DNA from 4 places in the Peribacillus sp. GL_122 genome. Region 4 is predicted to be linked to each of the others. Evidence: riboswitches for the same ligand, from Rfam matches in the RefSeq annotation. Region 4 holds a riboswitch; each other region holds the start of a gene.
What was found. A riboswitch is a leader RNA that binds a small molecule or an ion and turns the genes downstream of it on or off. The one in region 4 is predicted to bind thiamine pyrophosphate.

Region 1 (7,728 bases), 610 kb from region 4:
CTGCTAATTTGACCATATCCGCCACTTCTCTTGGGCTCGAAGTCATTACTGGTGAACCACCGATGGCAAGGGTGGCATTTGCACAGTCGTTGACCGTAACAAAGTTGGTGATTTGGTGAATGAGTGGTTTTCTTTCTTTTACCTTCACGAATAAATCGGCTGCAGAAACCTTCATATTAATTCACTCCGTTCTTTTTTTGAAAATGAATGAAAATGGTGGACAGGTCCATGACCTTTGCCGATTGAAAAGCTATTGCGTATCGCTTCAGAAATATAGGTCTTGGCCTGTTCGATCGACTGTTGCAATGGCAGCCCATTTGCCAGGTTTGATGTAATGGCAGATGATAGAGTACAGCCCGTGCCATGAGTGTTTTTCGTATGAATGCGCTCTCCCTTGATCCATTGGAAGTCAGTCCCATCATAAAAAAGGTCATTTGGATTTCCTGCTGCATGGCCTCCTTTAAGTAAAACGGCTTTGGGACCCATTTCTTGTATTGAAATGCATGCCTTGTAGAAATCTTGTTCCGTTCGAATCGACAAGCCAGTAAGTACTTCCGCTTCCGGTACATTTGGGGTTAAAAGTGTTGCAAGCGGAAGCAAATCCATTTTTAAGGCAGAGACAGCCTTTTCGTCGAGCAAATGATGGCCGCTTTTGGAAATCATGACAGGGTCAAGGATAACGATGGCAGGCAAGAAGGTTTTAAGGGACGCAGCGACAGTTTCCACGATTTCTTTTGATCCAAGCATGCCTATTTTTACTGCATCGACATGAATATCTTCAAAGATAGCTGCAATTTGATCTGATATGATTGCTGTTTCAATTGGCTGTACTGAACGGACTTCCATTGTATTTTGTGCGGTTACGGCTGTGATGGCAGACATTCCAAAGACACCATGTGCAGAAAATGTTTTTAAATCCGCTTGTATTCCAGCGCCGCCCCCTGAATCAGAGCCTGCGATGGTTAATGCTGTTTTCATAAAAAAACCCCTTCATATAATTATTTTTTAGAAGTATTTTAAGTAATATGAAAGCTAAAATCGCACCAGCGAATGAACTGAGCATAAAAGCCGGTAAAAAACCAAAAAGAGCAGCTTTTTCTCCCAATAGGAGGAGGGCAAGTGGATAACAGGCTAGGGAACCGAGAATACCGGTCCCGATCACTTCCCCTAAACAGGCGAATTTTAAGCTTTGTGTTTTTCGATAAAGGATGGCAGCCAAAAGTGCACCGATCATGCTCCCGGGAAAGGCAAAAATTGAACCGGTACCAGACATGTTTCTAATGATGGAAACTAAAAAAGCTTGTGTCACAGCATAAGCTGGCCCCAATAGAACGGCAGTCATGACATTTGCCAGATGCTGAATAGGAAAGACCTTTGCAAATCCTGCAGGTATGAAAATAAATGAACTGGTCAGCGTCGTTATAGCCGTGATCATGGCAGTCAACGTCAGTTTCTTGATAGGATTCATCATCATGTCAACGACCTACAGCGGCCAATCCTGCTCATTTTGAACCATATCCCAGAATAAATATTCATATCGGGAAGTAACCAAAAAGTGCTTTTCTAATCTAAGAAGTTCCGTTTCTGGCATGCCTTCCGTCAATTCTTCCAACAAAGCGATCAGCCATTTGTGTGCTTCACCGAATTCAGGAGATGAATAGGACCTTATCCAATCTGCGTAGCGATTGTTTTCCAATGCTGCTCCATTTTGTTCTTTTAATAGCAAACCGATTTCATAATAATCCCAAGCGCAGGGCAGGAGACAGGCGATCAAGTCTGCCAAAGTCCCATGCTGAGCTGCATTTAGCATGTATCCTGTATAGGCTAGAGTGGTTGGAGTAGGCTCTGTATCTTCCAATTCCTTGGAACTGATCCCGAATTCGGAAGCATAATGCCGATGAATATCCATTTCCACTTGAAGGGTTTCATTTAAAATACTCGCAAACTTTGCCATGGTTTCGATGTTATGAGCTTTGATGACACCTAAAGCAAAGAGCTTGGAATAATCCATAAGATAGATATAGTCCTGCTTCAGGTAATAGGCAAATTTGTTTTCAGGAAGCGTACCATTTCCAATTGCCTGGACAAAGGGATGTGAATGGTTCCTTTTCCAAATTTCTTTTGACCGTGCATGTAGTCTATCACTGAATGGTTCTAATTTAACATTCTCCATTGTTCATCCTCCTTTAGAATGGATCTCCTTGTTAATGAAAAAACCCGTTCCTGAATACGGAACGGGGTAGATGGATATAGTCTGTAAATGGACGATATCATCCACTTCCCTCCGCCGGTATGAGCCGGTTCAGGTTCAAAGGGTCCGGAACTAATTCCATCTCAGTCTTAAAAAAGACTCCCCTAGTGGTGTGAATTGTATGTAATTACTGACATCATATCAGAAAGACAAGAAAATGCAACCCGCATTTGAAAGAGGGACCATTTTATGTCCAGGAAAAAAGGGAGAACCAGGTAATTGACTTTTGATGGTTATTAGGATAAAATCATGTCTACATCATTTATATATCGATTTCTTATCCAGAGAGGTGGAGGGACTTGGCCCAACGAAACCTCGGCAGCGGACCCGTTTTGGGAACTGTGCTAAATCCAACAAGCATATGCTTGGAAGATAAGAAGAGCCGTACGGACACTGTCAGCCTCTTCTTGAATTAGAAGGGGCTTTTATTTTTGGGAAATAACGTTTAGTGACATAATGGAAAAGGTATATATAATTTGGTGAAAATCAAACAAGTTGATAAAGTTTAGCTAACTAGAAGCAGGCTCTAGGAAGACTAGGAAAGGAGCCATTTACATGGCAGAATTATTTAAGAGGATTGAACAGAGGAAGGCAAAGCTTATTGAAGAGTTATTGGCCAATGGAGTATACAAAACCTCTGATGAAAGGCACCTTTATGATGCCCCATTAAAAGTACTTGAAGATGAATATAAGATTGTTATAAATAGACCAAATACTGAGTCACCTTCTGAATGGATGACATAGTAAACGATGGACTATATTTTGGGTTTTTGGATAAGGGATATGATGTAAGCATTCGCAGTCTACACTAGTGGATGCTTTTTTTGCGTTTGATAGAAAATGACACAAAATATACATAATTTTAGAATGAAATAGTCATTTTGTCACATTTATCCTTTAAAATAACACATTTAATTTCTGAAAAATAGTTGATTTTTACTAGTAGTTTCATTATGATGAAAGTGTAAAAATATTGAATAAATGGGAGGTGGCTATATAATGCCTTGCCGTAAGGTAACGATAGAAAAAGTAGAAGAGAAGAGAAAAGAAATGATCAACTTGGCAGCAATTTACGGCTTAACAAGTCTGCTAACTGTTCAAGCCAGTCAAGAATTGGATATGCTATTAAATGCGTTAACAAGTAAAAGAGATTCTGAACATTTTCCCCTCCAGAAAGCATATAGGTATTTTTAAATTAGCCAATTCGACCTCGATTAATATGAAAAAGCTACTGCTCAAGGCAATAGCTCTAAAGAATAATATTAAATATCGACACGTTTACCAAGAATGACCAAATCCCGCTCAATGCCATCCAGCTCGGCAACTTGAGGTAAATGTGCCCATTCTTCAAACCCGAATTTGGAAAAAAGCTTAAGGCTTGGTGTATTGTGGGCGAATATGAAACCCAATAGAGTCTTAACACCTAATTTTGGACTCAATTCAATGGCCTTTTGAATCGAAATTTGTCCGATTCCTTTTCCCCGGAAATAATCATCAATATAAATGCTGATTTCGGCAGTGGAATTATATGCCGGTCGGCCATAGAAGGATTGGAAGCTCATCCATCCAGCAGTTTTCCCTTCTATAGTAATGATAAATAGCGGTCTACTTTCTGAATGATGTTCCTCAAACCATTTAACCCTCGATTGGACGGATACAGGTTCCGTATCTGCCGTGACCATTCTTGAAGCAATTGTCGAATTATATATTTCAACAATTCTGGGTAGATCAGATAGTTCTGCCTCTCTAAACTCTATGTGCTCTTCCATGATTTAAACTCCTAACTATCATTTATTCAATCTCCAGAATGAAGGGTAATCCCGTTTTTTGTTTAAGGGACGGTGAATGACACTCAATCCATTGAAAGTTTTATATTATCATACACTCTTAAATCTTTATCTGACAATTTTTTTTATGTTAAGACTGCAGATTTTTTGGGTATGTAAAAGATTAAATACTTCTAGTAAAGAGACAAGAGGAGAACCAAATGAAAAAATTGGCAGGTTTATTGATTATAGTACTAGTTATATGTTTTGCTGCATATGAATTTCAGGCCTCGGAGTCGGAAGATGTGCAAAGGGTGATGGCTTTTGGAGATTCATTAACCTATGGAAAAGGGGATAAGGACGGAGAAGGATATATAGAAGGCCTTGAGGATGAATTGAATAATCCGCAATCCGAACAAAAAGTGAGTTTTTGGAATTACGGTATAAAAGGCCAGGAAACGGATGGGGTGATGAAACAGCTTGATGATTACCGCATTAAAACGAAACTTGATGAAGCCGATACTTTCATCGTTTATATTGGAACGAATGACTTGATCAATAGCAACGGCGGGGACTTGAAGAAAATAAGTGACCGAAAAATCAATGAGGGTAAACGGGAGTATATCAGCCATCTGAAAAAGATTACATCAACATTGATAGAGGCAAACGATAAAGCGGATATTCTGGTAGTAGGATTATATAACCCAATTAAAGACAATCAAAAACTTGAAAAGCACATTCGCGATTATAACCTGTCAATAAAGGGAATAGCGGATAAAGATAAAAGGATGTTATTCATTCCTACAAATGATCTTTTTGAAGATAAAAAGAAAACAGAGTATTTCAGTGATAAGTTACATCCGAATGAAAAAGGGTATCAGCTCATTGCGAATCGGGTTTTGGAAAGTTATGATTTCAAATGAAAGCAAAAATGCACAGGAAGGCTTTCTGTGCATTTTTGCCCGCAAAGTAGCTAGGAATTTGATATCGCTTTTAGTTGAGGGAACTGCAAGTCATGGAGCTGCTTGTATCTGCCGTTGTTTTGCAATAACTGTTGATGTGTTCCTTTTTCATGAACCTGCCCTTTTTCCAGAACGATAATTTGATCGGCATCATGAATGGTCGATAAACGATGTGCAATTACTATTGAAGTCCGGTTTTTCATTAAACGTGACAATGCCTGCTGGATCAAATGTTCGGATTCTGTATCCAAGGCCGCCGTTGCTTCATCGAGAATGATGATTTGCAGATTTTTCAAAAGTGCCCTAGCTATGGCAATGCGCTGTTTTTGTCCGCCTGAAAGCTTGACTCCGCGCTCTCCAATCTGAGAATCATAACCATCAGGAAAGGCACTGATAAAGTCATGCGCATTTGCCGCTTTGGCGGATTCGTTGATTTCAGCATCTGTAGCATCAAGTTTGCCATACACGATGTTATCACGGATGGAACCATTGAATAAAATGATATCCTGGGAAACAATTCCCATTTGTCCCCGTAATGATTTCAGTGACACTTCTTTGATATCATGACCATCCATTTTAATCGTGCCATCTTGCGGATCATAAAATCGGATCAAAAGGCTCGTGATGGTCGATTTTCCAGCGCCAGAGGAGCCGACCAGAGCAGTTACTTGACCAGCTTTCATGGTCAGGTTTAAATTGCTGAGTACAGGTACACTCTCATCATAAGCAAAATCAACACATTGAAATTCAATTTGCTTTTTTATCGCAGGGAGTTCAATGGCATTTCCCTTGTCACTTATTTCAGGTTGGGTTTCCAATATTTCAGTTATCCGCTCAAAGGCGGCGGCTGATTGCTGGACAATGCTGATGACCCGGCTAAAATTGCGAACTGGACTCTGCAGTAACCTCAAATAGGCGAGAAAGGCCACGATTAATCCTATTGTGAATTCACCTTCCATCACTTGCCAAGCACCGAACACAATGACTGCTACAAGACCGATATTGTTCAATAAATCAATAATCGGACCGAACATGGAACGTAGCCGAACGGACTTAAGGTTTGCAGCCATATTTTCCTGATTACGCTCCGCAAATCTCCTTGATTCGAATTCTTCATTTGTAAAAGATTGAATGAGCCGCATTCCTGAAATGGAATCCTGTAACTGGTTGCTGACATCTCCTGCGGAACTTTGCACAGACCTAAATGACATCCTGATGCGTTTCCCGAATGCCCTTGTGATATAGAACATGAAAGGGAATGTAAAAAGAAGGACAATGGTCAGCTTCCAGTTAATGAAAAGCATATATACCGCCACGGCAATGAAAGTCACCGTGTCAGTCAAGACTTGAAGCATGCTCGAAGAGATGAGCTGCTGCAGTAAATTGACATCATTGGTCAACCGCGACATTAAGTCACCAGTACGGTTTTTATCAAAGAATTTCATATCCAGTGTTTGAATATGGTCATACATGCTATTACGTATATCCATAATAGCCTTTTGACCGACCTTGGAAACGATATAGCTGTTAAAGTAGTTCAGTAAAGCCAATAAAATGGCAGCACAAAGAATTCCTGCGCCAATCCAGATTAACGAGTCATATCTTTTTTCGGGAATGATTGTATCAATCGTAAACTGCGTCAACTGGGGGATGGAGAACTCAAGCAATGAAATGAAAAGCATGATACATAAAACCAAAGTGCAAAACTTCCACTTCGATGGAACCCGATTGAACATTTGCTTGAGCATCAACCATATGCTTCCTTTTGAGGGTATTGCATGTAAGGTACTGCGGCCTTTGTGGCTGAATGGAATATGTCCTCCACTCATAGCGATCACTCCTATTTAGACTATCCTTGATGAATGTTGAAAGTCATTTGAATTAGATGAGTTTTGCCTTTATGACTATCATAGAGCTTTTCAAAAAATAGACAACTTTTAATCGGTTCACTTCAGTCAAAAAGTATTATCATTTTACACTTTCCTATAGCACATGGAATAATTAAAGGAGGTTAGCGAGGCTGATAAGAGGAGATGCTAAAAATGAATGAAAATGAAAAAATCAGGGAAGAGCTTTTAAATGCGGTCAACGGCCTATCGGATGAACAGCTGAACGCCCATCCTGAAACAGGACGATGGAGCATCATCCAGGTTTTGGATCATTTATATTTAATGGAGAGAGCCATAACAAAGGGCATTTCCGATAAATTGAAAGGCGACGATAGCAATCCTGCTGTGGATAAACCGATCGAGCTTACTTTAAATCGTGAAGTGAAGGTCCAGGCCCCCCCATTTGTCATTCCGTCAGAATCATACCAATCTTTGAGTGAGGTTAAAGAAAAGTTGTCCGAATCCCGAAAAGCTTTTGTACAGGTCGTTGACCATGCAAAGGAAATTGATCTCGAACTAAAGTCTTTTCCACACCCTTTGTTTAAAGATTTAAGCTTGAAGCAATGGATCCCGTTCGTGGGACTACATGAAAAACGGCATTTATTGCAAATTGAAGAATTGAAAGCAAAGTTATAAATAATAGAAGAAAAACTCATCCGTCTTTGGTTGAGTTTTTCACTTTCAGATGATATTCGTAAAGGAAGGATTATTCAGTGAAAGCCACTTGGGTAAGGACATGTTTGGTATTGGGCTTTTTCGGATTGTTGCTGTGGCTCTTGATCAAGTATGTGCTTCCGCCTGATCTAGATGAAATCGAACTGACTGACGAGCTGAATCCGATCGTCGCCGAAAAAAAAGAC
Region 2 (7,728 bases), 1.6 Mb from region 4:
GTTCGTGACCACTCCCGTCACACATCCGTTTTCCTTAACTAAATCGGAGACATGAACAAACTCCTTTATATCTACACCAAGGGCAGCTGCAGATTCAGTAAATGCGAGCGACAGCCTAGTGGCTGAAACTTGTCCATCCTTCGGAATGAACATGGCCCCCTTAATCTCATCCGATAGAAGCGGTTCCGTTTTTCTTATTTCTGCAGTCGATAGCCATTCAGCCTCAAGTCCCGCTTCTTGCTGGACTTTGATCATGTTCTTCAACTCGGCTACCTGATCATTCGTTAGCGCCACCTTAAACATGCCCTTGTTCACAAATTCGATGTCTATTCCACTTATGTCTTTTAATTCTTCCGCCAGTGCAGGAAACATCCCCCTGCTTCGGCTTGCCAATGTAAAAAGCGGGTTATCAGCATCCAACTCGGATTGTGCCCCTAACATCCCGGCTGCAGCACTGGATGCTTTACTGGCGAGTCTATCTTTTTCCAATAAAAGGACCTTTTTACCTCGTTTGGCTAATTGAAAAGCGATGGATCCACCTATTACTCCTCCCCCAACAATGATTGCATCATATATGGAATTCATCTTATGTCTCCTTTCCCAAAGACTTCGAATATTCTTTAACGGCTTTAATCGGATTTTCAGATTCAAGCACACCTGACATGACGGCAATTCCGCGTACCCCCGCATCCAGCACGACTTGGCAATTGAAAGGTGTTACTCCGCCTATCGCAATTATCGGAAGATTGACATTTCTTGTGATTGCATGAAGCTCCTTAACTCCCTTAGGAGGAAGTCCGATTTTTGAATCCGTTTCAAAAACATGTCCATAAATCGCGTAATTGGCTCCTTTGCTGAATGCGGCTTTCGCTTCATCCATGGAATGGATCGAACAGCCAACATTCATCCCTGGAAAAGCTCCTTTTACGACTCCCGCATCTAAACTATGAAAAGCCAATTGCACACCAAATACTTTGTGTACCCAGGCTACATCCACCCGGTCATTTATGACGATCTTAGATAGTGGAATCTTATTATCATGTAACAGGGTCACTGCTCGATAGAGTTCCGACGCACTCATCTGCTTTTCCCTTAGATAAAAGAAATCAACATGTTCCTGAATGTTTGAAGCGATCTCAACAAACTTTTCAATTGGCTGTTTCCCAGTAGAAATAATATGCAATTCATGTGCATTCATACTAAGAACCCCTAACTAGTAAAGTTACAATCTCATAAAATCAAATAGATACTAACGGGAATTGAATCGATAGATAAAAGCCGGCCAACAGCAGGATGATAAAATACAAAATGAAACCATGATCCTTTTTTGAAAATCCAAATTCATAAAAGTATGTTCGATCCCGAGTGTCTGTAAATCGCTTTGCCTCCATCGCAACCGCGATTCGGTGAGCACGTCTGATGCTTCCGGATAACAACGGGATGGAATAGGCTTTCATTTTAAAATATACCGATCTTATCCCTTTTCCCCTTTCGAAACCGCGTACCTTCATCGCGTTTCGTATCGTTTGGAACTCCTCCATCATGATGGGAATCAGCCTTAATGCCGCCATGAAACTATAGGCATATTTCGGTTTAAGCTTAACTTGCTGCATTAACGAATAAAACAAGTTCACTGGCCTCGTCGTTAATGAAAAAGTTAAACCAAGAGCCGCAAAGAACAAAGCTCGAAAGCCCACCAGTAAACCCCTCATGAAACTTTCTTCCGTAATCGATATCAGGCCCCACTCAAACCAAAGCGTCTCACCTTGCCCGAATAATATCATTGCGGAAGAGGTGGATATAAAAATGAAACAAAAGGGAATCGACAAAAGTAAGATTCGTTTTATCGAATGCCCGGTAAAAAACAAAAATAAAAGTAATACGCCAATGGTGATATTCATCATATAATTCAGGTCATGAATGAATAACGCCACGATGCATAACACAATCAGTACACCAAGTTTAAGGCTTGGATTAATTCTATGGAGCCATGTTTCTGCATTTGAAACATTCATCTACATGACACTCCTTTTAACTTTGGTCTCCAATAATCCTGATTGCGCAATGTTTTCATCACTTATTACGTTTCCGTCCTTAACCGTCCAGATCCTTGTTGCAAAGTTCTTTGAAATATGATCATCATGAGTTACCATGATCACTGTTATTCCGCGCCTTCGATATTCCTCAAACCATTCCAGTAATGCAAAGGTATTTTTCGAATCTTGGCCAAAGGTTGGCTCATCAAGTAGAATGATTTTTTTGTCTATTACGATTGAAGCAGCTACGCTTAAGCGACGCTTTTGACCCATTGATAATTGAAACGGATGTTTATCCCGATGCGCCTCAAGGCGGAACACTTTAAGCAATGAGCGGACTCTCTCATCTATTTCTTGTTGCGGCCTTTTGTCAATTCGCAATGAATAGGCAATCTCTTCATATACAGTATTTGCAACGAACTGAAACTCGGGATTTTGAAAGACAAACGTCATATGATCCGTTGGGTTTTTCACCCTTTTAATGGGGGTCCCCATTAATTCATACTTACCATTCGTTTTTATGAACTGCATCAGTGCATGCAAAAGAGTACTCTTCCCCGCGCCATTTTCTCCCCTGATTACAATCCATTCCCCTGAATGAACCTTCAGCTCTTCAACCTTGATTTTTTCCTCTTTATTCCGAAAACCGCTAAATCCTTGCACATGCATAAGGAGTGAACCATCTGTAAATTGGTGTTCACGAATTGGTGAATACTCATTTACATATTCATCCCAAACACCAGGGAACCAAATTCCATGTTCTTTCATTTCATTTTTATATTGTGAAAGAATGGTGTCTCTTGGACCATCAGCCATGATTTGACCTTCATCGTTTAAAAGCACGATTCGTTCGATGAATTCTAAAACATGGTCAATTTTATGCTCGACGATAATAACCGTTTTGTCTCGTCCGACTTCCTTCAATAAGTCCCAGATTTCTTTTGTTCCTTCCGGATCAAGCATGGCGGTCGGTTCATCTAAAAATATTACTTCTGGTTCAAGGGCCAATACTGAAGCGATTGCCAGACGCTGTTTCATCCCGCCTGATAATGTTTCTATACTTGTATGGCCTAGGTTCAATCCTACTTTACGGAAATGATTTTGGATCTTCTCTCTCATTTCTTCTCTAGGGATGGAAAGATTCTCAAGTACGAAGGCAATTTCCTCATCGGCAAATGGCATGCAAAACTGACTATCAGGGTCTTGAAAAACATATCCCCATGAAGAAGGGCATTTCAATTTATCCGCTTTCATCGGTACTTCGATGGAATTCGGAATCAAACCGCTTAACACTTGCAGAAGTGTGGATTTACCACATCCTGATGGTCCCAACAATAACACTTTTTCTCCTTTATCAAACGATAAGGATAGATCCTTGAATATCAAAGATTCATCACCGGGAAATTTCATTCTTAACTTCTCAACTGAAACGATTGGTTCCATGGCCCTCAACCTCTACTTTTGATCCAGTTCTGCATAATCTTTACTTGTAACCGGACGAACAAGATTGGTTACTCCTGTTGCTTCCAGAACCTTGACTAGATAATAGGCAGTCACACCTGCAAAGAATACGGAACCCACAAACCTCGCTATCATGAACAACAAAAGATTCCAAGTAGAAAGCGCACCTATTTCCCCGTATGCAAAATCCATTATTACTGATGCAAGGCAGGAAGCTACCGCAGCTAAAACAGTCACCGACATATTGAATTTTTTATATTTGAACGCCATGAACACCAGCTCCGCGAACAAACCTTGGACCACCCCATATAACAGTACGGTCAGCCCCCATGGAGAACCTAGAAAGAATTCCCCGGAAGCTGCAGCAATCTCCGCCAAAAGTGCCACACCCGGTTTCCGTAAAATTAAAAAGGCGACGGGACCAGCTATAAACCACATTCCATAAATAAGTTGATCCAGATGTAATCCTAATGGTTTAACGGAATAGTAAATCGAACCCCAAAGGATATAAACGATTCCAAATGCTACCGCAATCACAATCGTGACTAATATATCAGTTAATTTCAATCCTTTTTTCATTATTTCATTCTCCTTTATACTTCTAGTGTTTCCTGATGCACAGGCCATGTCTCTAAACGATAAGCCATTTCCCAAAATGAGTATTCATATTGGCTGCTAAGGATAAAATGCTCTTTCATTCTCTCCTTATCTTCGTCTGTTACTTTTTCAGCAATCTCATCAAGCCTTGCAATTTGTTCTTCCACCAAAGTGCGGAACCACTCTCCTCCGTAAGCCGCTATCCATTCTTGATAAATCGGCTCTTCGGGTACGCACCCTTGCAGCTTTTCACCTATTTCATAATACAGCCAGTAACACGGCAAGATAGCTGCAATAACATCCCCTAAATGTCCCGAATAAGCTGCACGATACATATGGGAAGTATAAGCATAAGCAGTCGGGGCAGGTTTGAAATTTTCCCTTTCTTCTTTTGTGATGCCTAATCTCTCAGAAAAATTCTCATGAAGTTTCAACTCCGCTTCATATGTTCCTTGTGCATGGCCGGCAAGCCTGCTTGTTGTATGTAAATCTGTAGCTTTGACTGCCCCTAAAGCTTGAACCCTGGCAAAATGAGATAAATAATAGGCATCTTGCATGACATAAAAACGAAAACACTCCAATGGTAATGTGCCATCTCCTATTCCTGCAACAAACGGGTGATTAAAACTAGCTTCCCAAATATGATCAACTTCCCGACGAATTTCCTCTGAAAACTTCATGTCCATTACCTCCAAATTGTATTTTTCAATGAATCTTACAGAAAAAAACCTTTATCACCCCTTTTTTTGCAAACAAAAAACCACTTTCTTAAACGTAAAGAAAGTGGTTGTGCTTGAAAAATACAGAAACGTATTGTTCCAGACCCCACTTCCCTACGCTGGTATAAACCAGATCAGGTTCTAAGGGTCTTAAAGTCATACTTTAATCTCAGCTTCTGCGGTAAAATCAACTTTTACCTATAAAGCACCCCTAGTGGTACAAATTGTATATTTAATTTTCATTTGCCTTTATATTAACACGATAAATCCAATTGTCAAACGTATTAGAAAAGTTTTCAACCTAATGCTTTTGGTTTACTAGCCTTTCAATCTTGCATAACCACCTAACTTGATTGATTAAACCATTGTTAATCCACCATTTACGGAAAGAGTTTGCCCCGTAATATACCCGGCATCTTCCGAAACGAAATAGGCAACGGCACTGGCAATGTCCTCTGGTTGAGCTAGCCGACGAAATGGAATCGCTTTTTCCAAGGCGCCTGCTATACCTTCATTATATGAGCCTATTTCTTGAAATAGGGGCGTATCAGCAGGACCTGGCGCAATACAATTGATGTTGAGTTTGTGACGTGCCATTTCTCTTGCTATCGTTTTTGTGAAGGCAATCACCCCTCCCTTAGCAGCCGAATAAACTGCCTCTCCACTTGATCCTACTCTAGCTGCATCGGATGCAATATTCACTACCTTTCCGTAACCATTTTCAATCATGAGAGGTAAAATTTCCTTGCAAGTATGGATCTGCCCAAGTAAATTAATATCGATAATCCTTTTCCAAGTGCTAGGATCACTTTTTAAAAAAGGTTCCACCTTATCCCAGCCTGCATTATTAACCAATATATCTATTCTATGATAATGGTTCACTGATTCTTCAACGGCTTTTTTAACACTTTCTAATTTCGTTACATCACAATGGACCGCTCTAGCTTCAAAACCCGACTTTTCGATTAAAGTAACCGTTTCCTCAGCATTTTTATGATTTATATCAGCCACTATGATGTTAAAATTGCGAGAAGCCAATTTTTTTGCAATCTCTCTGCCAATTCCGCTTCCAGCACCGGTAATAAATGCCATTCTTTTATTCATCATATTTCCCTCCACTTTCACCATTTAGTCAATATGGATTTATTAAGCTGCTTATATATTGTCGATTATCTTTTCATTTATCATTTCCCGGAGCCGGAATTTCTGGATTTTCCCGCTTGCCGTACGAGGAAAGTCATCCATTATTTCAAGAAATTCAGGCCAATATTGTTTGGCCAAACCCTTTTCCGAGAGAAATTCCTGCATGGAATCCATCGTGATCGGGCTCTTGCCCGTTTTCATGCTGATACATGCACATGCTTTTTCCTGAAGACGGGAATCTGGAACCGCAATAACCTGAGCACTAGAAATATCCGGGTGTTCATATAATACATTTTCTACATAAGCGACTGGAATATTTTCACCGCCACGTATGATTATGTCTTTGTTTCTTCCAGAAATTCGAATATATCCGTCTTCATCCATGAATGCTCGATCACCGGTAATGAACCATCCGTCACTATACTCAGCTAAAGTATCATCGATCCGTTTAAAATAGCCGACAAAAAGAGCCGGACCCTTTACTAATAAAGAGCCTTCTATATTCGGGGCACAGACCTCCCCTTCAAAATCGACGACCTTTAGTTCCATTCCCGGAAACGGAATTCCATCGGTATTCGTCAGTTTTTCTTCTGGATCTTCAAGTCTCGTCAAGGTTACCAAGCCATCTTCTGTTTGCCCCCATCCTGACAATATCTTGAAAGGTACTTTTTCCATGGCTTCCTTTACTAAATGCCTGGGAATCGGGGCACCTAAAGCTACGAAGACTCGTAGCGAATTAAGGTCATACCTTTCTATCCCCTCCATTTGAACCGTATCTTGCAGAAAAGGAGTAGCTCCGGCCGTAAACGTTATCTTTTCCCTCTCAACCCATTCAATAAACTCTCTCGGATTCCAAATGTCTTGATAGACTCCCGTACCTCCAATATGAGTAGGGAGCCTAACTCCATAACCAAAACCTGTTTGATGGGCGAACGTTGACGCCATGAAAAGAACATCATCGGATGTTAAATGTAGGCGGTCAATCCAATAATTCGTTGATATACAAAGAGTATTATGTGTATGCATAACTCCTTTTGGACTCCCTGTGGTTCCCGAGGTAAAGATAATTTCAGTCACTTCATTGGGGTCATGTGTGATTTCATCCAAAATGGATGAATCCATCCTGTCTTCCCAAGGTTCCTCAAATAAGGAGGAGAACAGTTTCATCCCATTCGGCGCACTGTCACCAATCACATATATATGTTTCATTGATGGCCATTGATGACTTAGTCTTTCAATCATGTCAGGGTAATAAAACCCACGGAAATACTCTGGTACAACAATCATTTTAGATTCTGCCATCCCAACCATATAGCCAATTTCCCTATCTCGATAAATAGGTATCAATGGATTGCTAATGGCACCGATTCTTGTAATAGCATAGTGCAAGATTATAAATTCATTCCAGTTAGGCAGTTGAAAAGAGACAACATCCTCCTTACCCAATCCTATATGCAAGAGACCCAAAGCGATCCGATCGACCAACTTACCAAGCTGCTTATAAGTAAAACTACTTTTTTTATCGATAATCGCCATCTTATCTGGATGCTTTACTATAGCATCATTCAAGTAATCCAAGATGGTTCGGTTTGGCCAAACGCCTTGAAATTCCCCCACATATTCCTGAGTCAAAATCGTCTCCAATTTCACCAGTTTTCATCCCCCTCATCAACCTCTGAATTTTTTAAAATCTACAGGCCTCTTTTCTAGGAAGGCGTTTTTTCCTTCTTCCGATTCTTTTGTATTGTAAAACATCGCTAAACTGCCCATCG
Region 3 (7,728 bases), 2.3 Mb from region 4:
TAAAAGAAAAATTGAGCAGGGCCCAAATCATTTCATTCCTGCTTGCAGGAATCGGAGTCTTGATCCTTGGCATTCATTTTGGCACGATCCCGTGGATCTCTCTTGTTTTGGCCATGACGTTCGGATTATACGGTCTGGCAAAAAAAATGATCAAGGCCGAATCGGCGATCGGGCTGACGCTCGAAACGATGATGGTAACGCCTCTTGCTCTGGGTTACCTGATATACTTGATGAACAGGTCAGAAATGCAATTCTTTACAGAGGGAAGCACAAGCCTGCTGTTGGTGGGCGGCGGGATTGTCACGGCATTGCCTCTTTTATATTTTGCGAAAGGGGCGGAGAAGATCCCGTTATCGATGCTTGGCATTTTTCAGTATATCGCTCCGACCTTATCTTTATTGATCGGGGTATTCGTCTATCATGAAAGTTTTACTAAAGCACATCTTTTAGCCTTTTTGTTCATATGGTCAGCCTTGGCTGTTTATACATTATCCATAACGAAATGGGGTCAGGCAAGTGCCCGCAGGTTCAAAGGCAAAAGGAATATTGGTGCGTGAATAACAAAAAATGCTTGGGAGATTTCTCCCCAAGCATTTTTTGATATGCCAGTTTTAATGAAGCAGTTTTACGGCATAAGTGAAATGCCAGGGTCATGAAAGGTAAATATTCGAACCTATTTCAGAAACAATACAATTGGAAAGGCTGACAGGACTGTGATCAGGCTTTGCACGGGGGATATTTAGTTGGAATTGACTATAGAAGGAACTATCCAGGAAAATGATATGATCTGTCAGGAATGCTGATATGGTGGCGAATGGCTTTCTATTGCTATTTAATTCAGTGATGATTCCCTGTGCACTGGTAATCCCGATCCCGTGGCCATAAAAGAGGTTATTTCCTAATAATATGGCATTTTCACCTTGCCATTCAGGAGTTGACTCGTCGTGTTCAGGGTTTTTGAAGTAAACACAATCACCTGGTGAATAATCCCTTCCTTTATGAATGATGAGAGCCATATTTTGTGGAGGGTGCCAGTCATATAAAACTAGGTTTGAAAAAAGGTTGTCGAAATTCCTCGGGCCGATTAAATCCAAAATGGCCTTTAAAAAAGTGACGACTATTGCTGTCCCGCATTCGAAAGCATAAAGCCTTCCATTTATGAAAATGTCAACGAGTGCAGCATGAGGGAGAATCCCTGGCTGAAGGGTAAAGGTGCCATCCTTTGAAAGGCGCCAATATTGTTTATTGCTTTCCGATTCCTCAAGTGTGGAAAATTCTACATTACTTTTATCCAACGCAATAGCTGCCGCAATGACTCGGTTCCTCAGTTGTATCTCGAAATTAAACTCTCCAAAGTTCCGATATTCAAAGACGTTAGAATCTTCCGCCAGCAAATGGACAATTTCAAGCGATTTAGCAGATGCTATTCCTGGTTGGATTTGACTGACATCTAACCATTTGTGATTAATCTTTATCATGATCATATCCACCTTTTACTTATGAAATTAACGGTTTATAAAACCGGTAAACAAAAATGTCTACATGTAATGCTCATTATATGAATGCAAGCTTTGAATTGACTATTTGGAACGTGTCAGTCAGCGTTGCAGCCGAGAATGATTGGAATGAAAAGAGGCAGAATTTTATTGCTTTCATTCCAAAAGATGTTTTGCTAGATATCCTAGAGTGCAAGGAATACCTTTCCAATTAGCGAGAAGAAGCAAATTAGTATTCCTTTTTCCCCATGAATTGATATAATGAGAGAGAAAAGTTCATATGTGCGAGAAATGTAGGGGGGCCAGTATGCTGGCTGAGATTGCATCCTTTAGATGCTGACTCTTTGAACCTGATCTGGATGATGCCAGCGGAGGGAACATATTATTACTGATTTTCTGTTTTGTATGTTAACGTCCGAATTCATCTTCGGGCGTTTTTTGCTTTTTTATCCAGTATTTGAATAAACCCTGGAGCCCCATTATGGTTCCGGCATATGGAACTTATATGATGTGTAGGAGGATAATGACTTGAATAAATTCTTGCCACTGTTAACTTCGTTGTTCCTTTTGGCTGGATGCGGTGCAGGCGGAACTAATGAAAAAGAAGAAGCATCTAAAAATGAAGGAAATGAAAAATTAAAAAAAGTATCGGTCGTGCTCGATTGGACACCGAATACAAACCATACAGGATTGTATGTAGCCAAGGAAAAAGGTTATTTTAAAGAACAAGGTCTTGATGTGGAAATTATCATGCCAGGTGAAGCCGGAGCTGATAAGCTTGTCGCTTCAGGGAAATCTGAATTTGGCGTGAGTTACCAGGAGGGCATAACGCAGGCCCGCGTGCAGGGCGTGCCGATTGTTTCGGTAGCTGCCGTCATTCAGCATAATACCTCGGGATTCGCTTCCCCTGAGGCAAAGAACATTAAAACTCCCAAGGATTTTGAAGGGAAAACGTATGGCGGCTGGGGGTCTCCGGTTGAAAAGGCCATCATTGATTCACTCATGAAAAAAGAAAATGCGGATGTAAATAAAGTGGATATAGTCAATACAGGAGACACGGATTTTTTCACTTCGGTTAAAAGGGATATAGATTTTGCCTGGATTTATTATGGATGGACAGGCATTGAGGCTGAATTGCGAAATGAAAAGCTTAATATGGTTTACTTAACCGAATACTCTGATAAGCTTGATTACTATACGCCTGTATTAACTACGAATGAAAAGATGATAAAAGAAGATCCGGAGACTGTTAAAGCATTCGTTCAAGCAGCTTCGAAAGGGTACCAGTTTGCGATTAAGAATCCTGACGATGCAGCGGACATGTTAATTAAGTCTGCACCGGATCTTGATGCAAAACTAGTGAAGAAAAGCCAGGAGTGGCTTGCAGACAAGTATCAGGATGATGCTCCGCGATGGGGTGAACAAAAGCTTGAAATTTGGAAGAATTACAGTGAATGGATGACTGAAAATAAGCTTCTTGAAGGTGATTTCGATCCTGAAAAGGCATTTACCAATGAATTTTTACCAAAATAGGAGGAAATACAATGGCCAACTCATTAATTAGTATTCAGATTATTCCTAAAGGGGAAAATGTCATCCCTATGGTCGATGAAGCAATCAAGATCATTGAAGAATCAGGTGTCAAGTATGAGGTTCACCCGCTAGAAACGACAATGGAGGGTGAGCTTTCCGAACTTTTTGCCGTGATAGAAAAAATGAATGTAAGAATGATTGAAATAGGATCGCCGAATGTCATTTCCCAAGTGAAAATATTATATCAGCCAAGCGGGATTACGATGGATACGTTAACGGAGAAATATCGCGCATGATCGGAAGGGGAATTTGGAAGAAGGGGGCTCCCTTCTTTCTTTTATTATTGTTGCTGATAGTATGGGAGTCAGTGACAGTCTTATTGAAAGTCGAAGAATGGCTGCTTCCCGCTCCATCGGCCATTTTCATTGAAGGAATTGAGTCGTCCCGCAATCTTTACGGACACCTTATATCCACAACCGAGCTTGCGTTGTCGGGTTTTTTTATTGGAAGCTGCATCGGCTTATTGATCGCGGCAATTTTACACCTATTTCCCGGTGTGAAGGACGCGGTTTATCCTCTGCTCATACTATCACAAAATATACCCATCATTGTTTTGGCGCCGCTCTTGGTGATCTGGTTTGGCTTTGGCATGCTGCCTAAGTTAATAGTGATTTCGCTTGTATGTTTTTTTCCGGTGGCAGTTGCATCATTGGACGGTTTTCGCCAGACACCATACGAACTTAAGCATTATTTCAAGATGATGGGAGCGGGAAAAAACCAGTTATTTTGGAAGCTGGAACTTCCTCACTCGATTCCGTTCATTTTCTCCGGCCTGAAAATTTCAGCCACCTATAGTGTAATGGGTGCAGTTATTTCGGAATGGCTTGGAGCAAAATCGGGGATTGGTGTTTATATGACTCTCGCTTCCTCTGCGTTCAGGACAGATCGGGTGTTTGTTGCCATTTTCATCATCATGGGAATGAGCCTGATCTTTTTTGGAATCATCACCATCCTGGAGAAATACTTAGTTTCTTGGAAGAGAAAGGAGGGCGAAAAGGATGAAGCTGGAAATTAAAGACGTCTCCTATTCTTTCGATGATAAACAGAATATATTGGAGAAGATGAATTTCCATGTGGATGAAGGAGAATTTGTCACGATCCTTGGGCCATCAGGCAGCGGTAAAAGTACATTGTTCCACTTGATCGGCGGCATTTTGAAGCCGGATCATGGCATCATTTCACTGGATGGTAAAAAGATAAATGGCTTAAAGGGCCATATCAGCTATATGCCTCAGCAGCCTTCCCTTTTACCTTGGAGGACGGTATTGGAAAATGTTTTGCTTGGAAGTGAACTTGCTGGGGTCAGAGATAAAGAAAAGGCAAAAGCCCTTTTGATGAAAGCTGGATTAGAAGAGTACGAGAAAGCATATCCGCATGAATTATCTGGTGGCATGAAGCAAAGGGCCGCATTCATCCGGAGTATCTTAAGTCCACAGGACTTGATGTGCTTGGACGAACCCTTTTCTGCCTTGGATGAACTGACAAGATTGCAAATGCAAAAATGGCTGTTGTCGGTTTGGGAAGAAAATCGGAGGTCGGTGCTTTTTGTTACGCATAGCATAGATGAAGCGGTTTTCCTTTCAGATAGGATTTATGTGTTATCAGCAAAACCGGCTGCTGTCATCAAAGAAGTGGAAATTCCATTTCCAAGGCCAAGAAGTGAAGAACAGCTTCTTAGTGATGAGTTTTTTCATTTGAAGAGAGACTTATATGCAGCACTGAAACCAACTTTTTCTACTTAAGGGAGGCGATTAAACTTGAGGATCATCGACAGTCATATCCATTTGGACCGGTATGATGTTGTTAAGCGGAAGCAGATTCTGACTGACATGGAAAAGGTTCATATGGAATCCTTGCTGTCTGTTTCCATGAATTTGGCCTCTTCGATTAACAATTATCAGCTCTCACTGAAGGATTCACGAATAAAGCCTGCCTTTGGTTTTCATCCAGAGCAGCCCCTCCCAAGCGATGAAGAAGTGAACGAACTTTTGAACTGGATGCGGGAACATCGTCAAGATATGGTTGCCATAGGTGAGGTTGGGCTGCCCTATTACTTAAGGCAGGAAAATCCCGATATTGATAACTCAGCGTATATAGTGATACTGGAGAGGTTCCTGACCTTAGCTAAAGAGGTTGAAAAGCCGGTTATCCTTCATGCCGTACATGACGATGCACCCATCGTTTGCGACCTTTTGGATAAGCATCAAATCACAAAGGCACACTTTCATTGGTTTAAAGGCGATATCCGGACAGTCGAAAGAATGGCCGAAAAGGGCTACCGTATTTCGATTACACCTGATGTTTGTTATGAGAGGGAAATACAGGAATTAGTTTTTGCATACCCACTTAAGCTGATGATGATTGAAACGGATGGACCATGGCCGTTTGAAGGGGTTTTCAATGGGAAATGGACCCATCCCGGCATGATGCATGAGAGTGTGCGTCAGATTGCTTCGATTAAAGGATTGCCGATTGAGGATGTCTATGAAATCCTTTATCAAAATACGAAAGATTTTTATCATATATAAAGGTACCGGTTACCATACCCGGTACCTTTTTTAGTTCAAAGAAAGGTTCTTTTAACCTTTTCCCAAAAGGAATTGTCTTTTAGCTTAACGGTCTTGATGACTTTACCGCTTAACCGGACCTTTACCTTTTCGACATGATTGATGCTTAGTGCTTCATTGTCCATTCCGATGATCGGATAGCTTGGTCCGTTTTCTTCAAGGTGGACGGTCAACGTCTTATCACCGCTTAAAATAAATGAGGAACCTAGGGTCCGATAGGTATTATTATTGACGGAAGCAAGTTCACTCACTTGAAAGCAAGGGAGGAGAGGATCGACAACGGCCCCATTGACCGATTTATTATAGGCGGTGCTTCCAGTCGGAGTCGCAATGATGATCCCGTCCCCGCGAAAAGTTTCAAAATGGAGTTGATCAATGAAAATATCCATGATGAACGTTTTGGTGATGGAAGACCGGATACTGAGTTCATTAAGGGCATAAAAGGAGGGCTGATCGTCCAATTGGATAGCGATAGTTGGATATTTACGTACCTCGATTTGCTCTTTTGTCATGGCATCGATCATTTTATCACTGTCTTCCAAGTGGAAATCGCAATACATATTCAAGTTACCTGTGGTGGAAATGCCCGCATATAAACAGTCATCCCTGAATCCGGTTTTACGGGCTGCCTGCAGGAATGTGCCGTCATCACCGATGCTTACGATGATGTTTGCTTTCGTGAAATCCTGGATGACTTCATACGAATGTTGCTTCGCCAAGTCTGACAAGTATTCCACCTTGCTGATCATCTCTGCATTCGGTGCATGGAAAAAATAAATATTCCTTCGAGTGTTCATCATGTTCCCCCCTAGTATGTATGGTGATGAAAGGGCTTTCTTTTCTTTCAAGAAGGGAAAGCCGCCAGTACAAAATGAAGCTGCACATTTCGTACACTTTTATATGACATAGTTTATCATGGAATGAAGCATTTTTGTTATTCGTTTGAGGAAGCAGTATCGAAGAAAGAATGATTAACTGGATAGCGAAGCAGTTCCTTTTAGGAAGTGAAAAGCGAATGATGGTATAATTAATTCTCAATAAGGGCTCTTTCAATCCCTGTCATACAATGGGTATATGATTAAATGGTGAATAGGGTTCGGATATATAAGAAAGTAGGTTATGTGTATGAAAGTACATATCATTGCCCCGTATGAATCAATGATTCCAATAATTAAAGCGTGCGTGCCTCTTTATCCAGATTTAGGAATAGGGTATTCCATAGGAGACTTGGAAAAGGGTGTGGAACTTGCGAAATTGGAAGAGGAAAACGGAGCGGATGCTATAATCAGCAGGGGAGGAACGGCTAAGTTAATTAAGAAATCCGTCAATATCCCAGTGATCGACATGCACCTTTCCGGTTATGATATGATTCGTTCCCTGACATTAGCCAGTGAGCTTAAAGATAAAACGGCGATCGTGGGATTTTCAAATATAACATCAGGTGCCCAATCGATAATCGACTTATTGGACCTTCCTTTACAGGTTTATACGGTCCGTGAGTCAAAAGATGTTGCTCCTCTCATTTTGACTTTGAAAAACGAGGGTTATAAACAGATCGTTGGTGATGTGATTACAATCAATACAACCATCTCTTATGGCATGAAAGGATTCCTCATTCAATCGGGAAAGGAATCAATCATAAGGGCAATCAATGATGCGAAGGAAATGATTACCTATCTTCAATACAAAAGCGACATCAATAGGATGTTTGAAAGGCTTTTAGTCAAAGAAGTCCAAAATATCGTCATTTTAAATAGTGATAATCAAATCGTCTATGAGCATTTAACCGATTTTGACTCCAATCCATTGACCGATGATCAATTTAGAAGCATGAATGGAGAAGTGAACGTAAGTAAGCAGCTGCATACCAGTTTTTCACACGATGGCAGCAGTATAGAGGTAGACGGCTTTTGGCATGATGGTTTGTACTCGTCATATGGGGTTTATGTATTAGATGCCAGTCCAATGAAACGATTCGATCAAAAAGGTGTACAGATCAAGGCAGCTTCTATCTCAGAACCGATTGCCTTGGATACCGTTCTGATCAAAAATGTAACAGCACTCTATAAGAA
Region 4 (7,728 bases):
AGGAATAAAAGGCTAAAATCACTCCAACGTTTTCCAAGAATTAACGATGCATACATGGATTAGTACAGGGTAACTTAACTACGTTAAACAGTGAAATTCTTAAGGAGGATGGTTATGGGAATTTTAAGCGAAAATCCGAAAGAAGAGCCTATGCATTACGGTGAGGTATTTGGAACATGGGCATTTCTAACAACAAAAGGCTTGATTGCATGTCATCAAACTATGCGTAATCATACTGGTGATAAGGACCTTTATAAATTACTCGTAGAAGTGATCAATCAAGGGAAACAGGAAAGTGACCATCACCACCTGAAAGGCCTAAATCAAATTTAGAGGATATTCCCGCTGGGGCACGACTTCAAGATCCTGAAATCTGTGCTTCAGTATCAATCGATATTAATGCATGATTAGTTACTTGCAGCCAAATCATGGGTCAATGCATCCGCGAAGATATTGCACAGATGTTCGCACAATTCCATACCAAAAAGTGCTGAATTCCTACGATTGAGTAAGGAAAAGGGATGGCTTGTCCCTCATCCTCTTCATATTACTAAAACAAGTTTGTAAAAAGTAATGAAATATCCCCTTAATCATGTTGACTTTGTGATTGAATGCCCCAACATGATTAAGGGGGTTAATTCGGATAATGAAGGGACAATTAAGGCATCACTACCATTGCAGACTTTCGATTAAGTAGCACTTTGTACATTGTTGACTATAATCATTCTTTACAAATTCATGATTACAATTCTCCCGAAAAATGTTCAGCTCTCTTTTCAGCTGTTCCAATTGAGTTTCCAACTGTTTCATTTCAACTTTTATCTGGATTACCCGATTCATCGAATTCTCCCTCTCGTCGGAATCATTGATAGATTTCCCCGTCGGTTTTCCTGAATTCACTCGCTTTTTCTTTAAGCCCTTCATCGATTACCGACTCAAAACCCAGACCCTTTTCCTTCGCCAGATCACGGATGTCCTGAGAGATTCTCATACTGCAGAATTTCGGGCCGCACATTGAACAGAAATGAGCTGTTTTGGCACCTTCAGCCGGTAGAGTTTCATCATGATATTCGACCGCCCTTTCAGGATCGAGGGAAAGATTGAATTGATCTCTCCAACGAAATTCGAATCTAGCCTTCGAAAGGGCATCATCCCGTTTTCTTGCATGCGGATGACCTTTAGCAAGGTCAGCTGCGTGGGCCGCAATTTTATAAGTTATGACCCCTACCCGAACATCCTCTTTATTCGGAAGTCCCAAATGCTCTTTCGGTGTCACATAACAAAGCATGGCAGTTCCAAACCATCCGATCATGGCAGCACCAATCGCAGAAGTGATATGATCGTATCCAGGAGCTATATCCGTTGTCAATGGTCCCAGGGTATAGAATGGTGCTTCTTGACAGACTTCCAGCTGCTTATCCATATTTTCTTTAATTAAATGCATCGGTACGTGACCAGGTCCCTCCACCATGACTTGAACATCGTGCTTCCAAGCAATCTTCGTCAGTTCCCCAAGTGTTTCCAATTCAGCAAATTGTGCCTCATCGTTTGCATCTGCAATGGATCCCGGACGGAGGCCGTCACCTAATGAGAAAGAGACATCATACGCCTTCATGATTTCACAAATCTCTTCAAAGTGAGTATAGAGAAAACTTTCTTGGTGGTGGGCCAAGCACCATTGTGCCATGATGGAGCCCCCTCGGGAAACGATTCCCGTAACTCGCTTTGCTGTCATTGGGATGTATCGCAAAAGCACACCAGCGTGTATGGTGAAGTAATCGACACCTTGCTCAGCCTGCTCGATTAATGTATCCCGGAAAACTTCCCAATTTAAATCCTCCGCGACTCCATTCACTTTTTCCAATGCTTGATATATCGGAACCGTCCCAACTGGCACAGGTGAATTTCTGATAATCCATTCCCGAGTCGTGTGAATGTTCTTTCCAGTGGAAAGATCCATTATATTGTCTGCACCCCATCGTGTAGCCCAAGTCATTTTCTCCACTTCAGCTTCGATCGATGAACTAACAGCGGAATTTCCAATATTCGCATTTATTTTCACATGAAAATTACGTCCGATGATCATTGGCTCACTTTCAGGATGGTTAATATTTGCCGGAATGATAGCCCGTCCGCTAGCTACCTCTTCTCTTACAAACTGAGGGGCTACATTTTCCCTGATCGAAATGAACTCCATTTCTGGAGTAATGATACCTTTACGGGCATAATGGAGCTGGGTTACGTTTTGGCCTTTCACTGCACGCAATGGTTTTCTTTTCAATCCCGGAAAAACTTCGGCGTTGGATTGTGACTCAACTTTTTTATACCCGTTATCTTCGGGCTTTATTTCACGGCCATCATACTCTTCAACATCTTCCCGTTCCAGAACCCAGCTTCGTCTAATCGGGGCAAGACCTTTACGAATATCAATGGGATAATCTGAATCCGTATAAAAACCGCTTGTGTCATAAACTCGTAAAGGCGGATTTTCCTCTTCGCCGAATGCCCCTGTAGTCGGACTTAACTTAATTTCACGCATAGGTACTTTAATATCAGGTCTAGATCCCTCAACATACACTTTTTTACTCCCGGCAAAACTGGACATAATTGAAACGTTCATGTCATTTACAGAATTACTCATCATGATTTCATTTCTCCTTTTTAAGTTCATTTAAAAAGGACAAAATCCAATCCATTTCGCACGAAAAAGCCAGATCTCATATTTAAGACCCGGCTAACGTTAGTATGACTACAGAAATGACCAATTGAAATGTCATTGTTTAGTAGATTCTAACTTCCCCACGCTGGTATGAACCAGATCAGGTCCTGAGGGTTAAGAAGCTTAAGCGCTTCTCTCTCAGCCCAACTTTTATTGGACACCCCTAGTCTGAATAATTTAATTGATTACAGGGTAACTATATCTCACCCTTTTCATTCTGTAAATAATTTGAAAGACCTAATATTTTCATTACACCTCTCCAAAATTTGTTATTTGGAGAGGACCGTTAATTATTTCCCCAGGCTCTCAAGGATTGGGTAAAGCTCCTCTAAATGCTTGATTTCATAGGTTGGAATCACTTCATTCCGTTCCTTATCATGGCGATTTATCCAAACCGACTTTATACCTACCCGTGATGCTCCAAGGATATCGGTCATTAAATTATCGCCGACCATCAATACTTCATCCTTATCAAGCTCCATGATTTCCAAAGCATGCTCAAAAATGGAGGCATCTGGTTTACCTCGTCCAAATGCGCCTGAAATCACGATTTGGTCGAAATAAGGAACCAGTTCAGGCGTAATTTCAAGTTTGGTATTTTGCAGTTCAGGAGATCCATTCGTAAGCAATAGCAATTTGTACTTCCCTTTTAATTCATCCAGAACACGGAAGGATTCTTCATAGATAAATGGCTTTTTGCGTCTCTCGGCCGGGAAACGTTCTGCCAGTTCAAGCCCAAATTCCGGATCATCGATCCCTAATGCCTTCAAACCTCTCGTCCACGCTTCTTTCCGATAAGCCGGTGCAATCCCGGCCATCTTCCGGAATTCATCATGATCATCCTGAAAATTTCCCCATAATCCCTCAAATGGGTTGATTCCGATCATTTGAGTGAATGCATATGTATCGTAAGAAGAATAAAGCTCACGTGCTTCCTTTCGCACCGCTTCTTCAAACTCGTCGACATTCAGATCATATTTCTCCTTAGCCACTTCGCATGTGGCCACAAAAGCCTCTTTTACACTTTTCTGATCCCATAGTAATGTATCATCTAAATCAAAAAAAACTGCCTTCAGCAAAATGTCCACCCCTCTTTCCCTATTATTGAATTCGTAAAAATTACACTATTACAATAATAAACCACAACCAATAAAAAAAGAATAACTATTCGGAAAATGCCTTCCTCTTTCTTAAAATAAGCAAAAATGACTTACCCTTTCTGGTGGGAAACCTAATATTTTCCCCTTTATCATCTTTCAAATACATAAAGCTTTCCATTACTGGCAATCTTGAATTTTGGACCAGTGAACCCACGTCGTATCAGCTCTTTCCTTATATATACCATGAGGGCGGCATGACTCACGATCAGAACATCCCTGTCCCCCTTTGCTAAGACCTCATCCAATACTTTATTGATTCTTCGCTCTGCGATCTTAATTTCCGCCCTTGTCTGCTTGTTGATTACCGAGCAGCAGCGAATCCAGATGGCCCAAAGGATGAACGGCAGCTTAACCTTTCCTTTAAGAGGAGGGGAAGGTATTTCCCGCAGCTCCTCCATCCGATGAACCGTACCTGGATAGATATGTTCCGCTGTCTTGACAGCTCTCGACATATCACTGCTATAACATTCCTGCCATTCCTCCACACCAAATAAAGTCGTTCCGTAAATGATATCCGCTGCATCATAGTCCTCAAACCATTGCTTCATATCATCCGCCGTCACAGGTCTCCCAGTGGGAAATTCATGTGCCACCTTAAAATGCCGTACCAAACCAATTTTCATATATTCTCCTTTTTATCTTTTAAAATATACATTTCGTTTTCTTGTAAAAGTCCTTATCAATATATTACCCTATGTAAAACCATAAAAAAATGTATGTTGAAACTATAAAAAGCCTTACTGATCTCTCCTTGTCATTGTGTATGTTTAAAAAACCTAACGGATTGTGTCACTATAAACATTTGATTATGATAGCATCGAAAAAAGAGAAAGCATTTCGCCTTCTCCAGTTTTGGTTTATTCTATGAATTGAAGTTCCGTTATCGTACATCTTTTCCTGAATTTATATTTCCCGCTCAAATCACTGAATTGATAATCATTGAGGGATTTCCCCAGTTGTTCATTTAGCTTATCCACAATGATTGATTCCTCAATTGTCTCTTTCCAATTTTCCTTTCCTATTAACTCTTCGAACGGAATTGTAGTCAGGACTTCATCATATATCTGGATGCTTTGATCGATGCCGAAGCTGCCATAGATACTGCCATTTTCATCAGCAAAGATATGCTCCGATTCCAATTCTTCCACCAATACTTCTAGATATTCCTTTGACTTAACAGGCTTGATGGCAATCTCTGCTTCCGCCGTTACAGGTCCCAATCTCTTATCGACGATCTCTATCGTCAATTTAACGTGAACGGGCGGATACCCAAACCCTTCACAAAGTTCTGCTGCCGAATTATATACCATCTATACATCCTCCTTTTGTCACTATCATTATATAATATAAATACTCCATCTCATTACCAAAAACCCTTATTCAAGTTCACTTGGCATATGCTCCTTCATCAATTGAAGGGTCAGTCGTCACATTTCCGGATTCCCCTGAAACGAAAGCCACCCATTATAGTAAAAAAATCAGTGTAATCCTGATTTCTTCAGTTCAAAGGCATAATTATCATTCATATTTCACAACTCTTTTATACGTTTATCCATAATACGCCATTTACTATTTGTGAACATAGCCAAAAAGTCCAATGCAGCTCCATGCATTGGACTTTTTATAAGCTTCAGATTATGGCTTTAACACCACTTTAATGCATTCATCTTCGTGATCGTTAAAGATTTGATAAGCTTCACTCGCTTTTTCGAGAGGGGCTTTATGGGATATGATTTCCGTGGGGTCGAACTTTCCAGCCGTGATTTCATCAAAAAGCTTTGGCATGTAGTGAATGACTGGTGCTTGCCCCATTTTCAGGTTAATGTTCCTTTCAAATAAATTGCCTAATGGGAACATGTTATATTTGGATCCGTATACGCCAGTCAATTGGATCGTACCGAATTTACGTACGGCGTTAAGTGGAATCCCGATCGCGCTTAACGTTCCGCCCTGAAGTTTCAGCTTTTGCTCAATCGCCTCGATCGTTGATTTCTTGCCATCCATACCCACACAATCTATGACCTCATCGGCCCCGCCTGAAGTGATTTCCTAAATGTAGCTGCCCATATCGTTATACTCGTCGAAGTTATACGCCTCAACCTTATTCATCTGTTTTGCCTTATTGAGCCTATAAGGAAGATTGTCGATTGCAATGACCCTTTTTGCGCCTTTCATCCAAGCGAACTTCTGAGCCATCAAGCCAATCGGGCCACAACCAAGTACCGCTACCGTATCATCTTTCTTGACTCCAGCGTTCTCTACACTCCAATATGCGGTTGGCAGCACATCGGACATGAACAATAGAGCCTCATCTTCAAGTTCACATGACTCTATTACAAAAAAAGCCCCGGAAAACCGGGACTCACATAATTACTTATTAATTCCCATTTTCATTGTGATTATCATGCTTGTACTCTCTTAGTACCTCGCTGAATACATCAGGATAATTAGTGAACAGCCCCGTTGCACCCCATTCAAGAGCCTTTTTCATATCCGCTCTATCATTTACTGTATATGGATGGAATTGAAGGTCATGACTGCGAACCATCTTCACATATTGTCCATCAACCTTATTGAAGTTCGGGCCAACGCCAATTGCATATTCCTTAACGGATTCCAATTCTTCATCTGAAATGGTTGCTGGGTTCTTATAAGAATAGAGTTGCACAAGCGGTAACTTTGGACTCATGTCATGAACCTTCATAAGGCTTTCTTTACTGAACGATTGTATTAATACATTCTTGGTACGGCCTTTTGAATCCACCATTTTATATTCTTCCAGAACCTGCAGAAGTTCTTCTTCCATTCCTGGATATACTTCAGGGGACTTTGTTTCGATATAGTAATTGGCCTGCTTTCCGAACTTCTTAAAGACTTCTTCAAGAGTGGGAACCTTTAACCCTTCATATACCTCTTTTGCCAATTGCGGATATTTTTCATTAAACCATGAACCGGCATCCAGTTGCTTGATTTCTGCCAGCGTTAAATCCTTCACCAGACCTGTACCATTCGTCGTACGATCCACCTTTTCATCATGCATTGCTATCAATCTTCCATCCTTGGTCATCTGAAGATCGATTTCTATGTAGTCACCTTTCATTTGTTCTCCCAATTGATAAGCGGGAATGGTATGTTCAGGTGCATAACCAGAAGCTCCCCGATGTGCAATATTCACGATTTTCTTCTCATAAATAGATGAATTGGAATGATTTCCATTTGCAGCTGAGGCCCCCATGGAAGTAGCTTGCAATATAAAGGCCGCACTCATCATACAAAAACCGAATTTCTTTATATTCGTTTTCATTTTCCCTCTCTCCCTCCTATTATTACCATCATTTTAGAAGGGGAATGTGAATCTACAGATAATATAATGTAAAGAAATAATATATTAGTCAAAATGAGTAAAATAACCTATCAAAAAAATTACCCACAGTGCTTTCATTAGTTTGTTGTACCTAACCCAATATGAATGATGGCTTAATTATTGATTAAGCCTCTTTATCCAAAAAAATTATAAATGAGAAATGTGCTAAACATGGATACTGGTAATCTAATAAGAAAATATAAAAAGTTTCTTGGCATGTACATATTGAAATAGTAGAAAAAAACAGTCACCCAAATACCACCAACTAACCATTTACTCCTTGTTACTTAACTCCTTTCTTCGCTGTTTAATAAGTCTTTAACCGTTTCATTAATACGTCAAGTCTGCTATATCCATAATAAACCATGCTTAAAGCCGATAAATTTCAGATATTAGATCAGATGTTACAATGTTGACATACCAAGGGGGCATGGACAGAATTGTTCCCTAACTCCTTGACCTCCCCTTCCGGTACTATATATAGA

Region 1: linked by a shared signal. The riboswitch ahead of tenA (thiaminase II) and the one ahead of thiC (phosphomethylpyrimidine synthase ThiC) in region 4 are both predicted to bind thiamine pyrophosphate.
Region 2: linked by a shared signal. The riboswitch ahead of tenA (thiaminase II) and the one ahead of thiC (phosphomethylpyrimidine synthase ThiC) in region 4 are both predicted to bind thiamine pyrophosphate.
Region 3: linked by a shared signal. The riboswitch ahead of AC3ISB_RS20590 (ABC transporter substrate-binding protein) and the one ahead of thiC (phosphomethylpyrimidine synthase ThiC) in region 4 are both predicted to bind thiamine pyrophosphate.

What each region holds. Positions count from the first base shown of each region.
Region 1 is NZ_CM174415.1:1,412,007-1,419,734, forward strand. It holds gene thiM (hydroxyethylthiazole kinase) at 1-175, opposite strand, end outside; gene thiD (bifunctional hydroxymethylpyrimidine kinase/phosphomethylpyrimidine kinase) at 172-978, opposite strand; gene thiW (energy coupling factor transporter S component ThiW) at 947-1,468, opposite strand; gene tenA (thiaminase II) at 1,484-2,173, opposite strand; TPP riboswitch at 2,263-2,367, opposite strand; SAM riboswitch class I at 2,526-2,630, shown strand; gene AC3ISB_RS06890 (Fur-regulated basic protein FbpA) at 2,807-2,995, shown strand; gene AC3ISB_RS06895 (aspartyl-phosphate phosphatase Spo0E family protein) at 3,251-3,445, shown strand; gene AC3ISB_RS06900 (GNAT family N-acetyltransferase) at 3,514-4,020, opposite strand; gene AC3ISB_RS06905 (GDSL-type esterase/lipase family protein) at 4,239-4,940, shown strand; gene AC3ISB_RS06910 (ABC transporter ATP-binding protein) at 4,991-6,808, opposite strand; gene AC3ISB_RS06915 (DinB family protein) at 7,022-7,504, shown strand; gene AC3ISB_RS06920 (M15 family metallopeptidase) at 7,582-7,728, shown strand, end outside.
Region 2 is NZ_CM174415.1:2,430,469-2,438,196, reverse strand. It holds gene thiO (glycine oxidase ThiO) at 1-585, opposite strand, end outside; gene AC3ISB_RS11760 (thiamine phosphate synthase) at 587-1,198, opposite strand; gene AC3ISB_RS11755 (energy-coupling factor transporter transmembrane component T family protein) at 1,239-2,015, opposite strand; gene AC3ISB_RS11750 (ABC transporter ATP-binding protein) at 2,016-3,479, opposite strand; gene AC3ISB_RS11745 (ECF transporter S component) at 3,492-4,076, opposite strand; gene tenA (thiaminase II) at 4,091-4,774, opposite strand; TPP riboswitch at 4,908-5,036, opposite strand; gene AC3ISB_RS11735 (SDR family NAD(P)-dependent oxidoreductase) at 5,171-5,920, opposite strand; gene AC3ISB_RS11730 (AMP-binding protein) at 5,969-7,606, opposite strand; gene menB (1,4-dihydroxy-2-naphthoyl-CoA synthase) at 7,625-7,728, opposite strand, start outside.
Region 3 is NZ_CM174415.1:4,253,579-4,261,306, reverse strand. It holds gene rarD (EamA family transporter RarD) at 1-557, shown strand, start outside; gene AC3ISB_RS20595 (protein-glutamine gamma-glutamyltransferase) at 651-1,478, opposite strand; TPP riboswitch at 1,782-1,890, shown strand; gene AC3ISB_RS20590 (ABC transporter substrate-binding protein) at 2,025-3,029, shown strand; gene AC3ISB_RS20585 (thiamine-binding protein) at 3,041-3,325, shown strand; gene AC3ISB_RS20580 (ABC transporter permease) at 3,322-4,104, shown strand; gene AC3ISB_RS20575 (ABC transporter ATP-binding protein) at 4,088-4,831, shown strand; gene AC3ISB_RS20570 (TatD family hydrolase) at 4,847-5,617, shown strand; gene AC3ISB_RS20565 (NAD kinase) at 5,653-6,453, opposite strand; gene AC3ISB_RS20560 (sigma-54-dependent Fis family transcriptional regulator) at 6,782-7,728, shown strand, end outside.
Region 4 is NZ_CM174415.1:803,332-811,059, reverse strand. It holds partial or broken gene AC3ISB_RS03935 (DUF3231 family protein) at 115-567, shown strand; gene AC3ISB_RS03930 (hypothetical protein) at 670-840, opposite strand; gene thiC (phosphomethylpyrimidine synthase ThiC) at 863-2,644, opposite strand; TPP riboswitch at 2,780-2,894, opposite strand; gene AC3ISB_RS03920 (HAD family hydrolase) at 3,010-3,798, opposite strand; gene AC3ISB_RS03915 (histidine phosphatase family protein) at 3,969-4,502, opposite strand; gene AC3ISB_RS03910 (hypothetical protein) at 4,737-5,189, opposite strand; partial or broken gene AC3ISB_RS03905 (zinc-binding dehydrogenase) at 5,515-6,222, opposite strand; gene AC3ISB_RS03900 (glycerophosphodiester phosphodiesterase) at 6,257-7,183, opposite strand.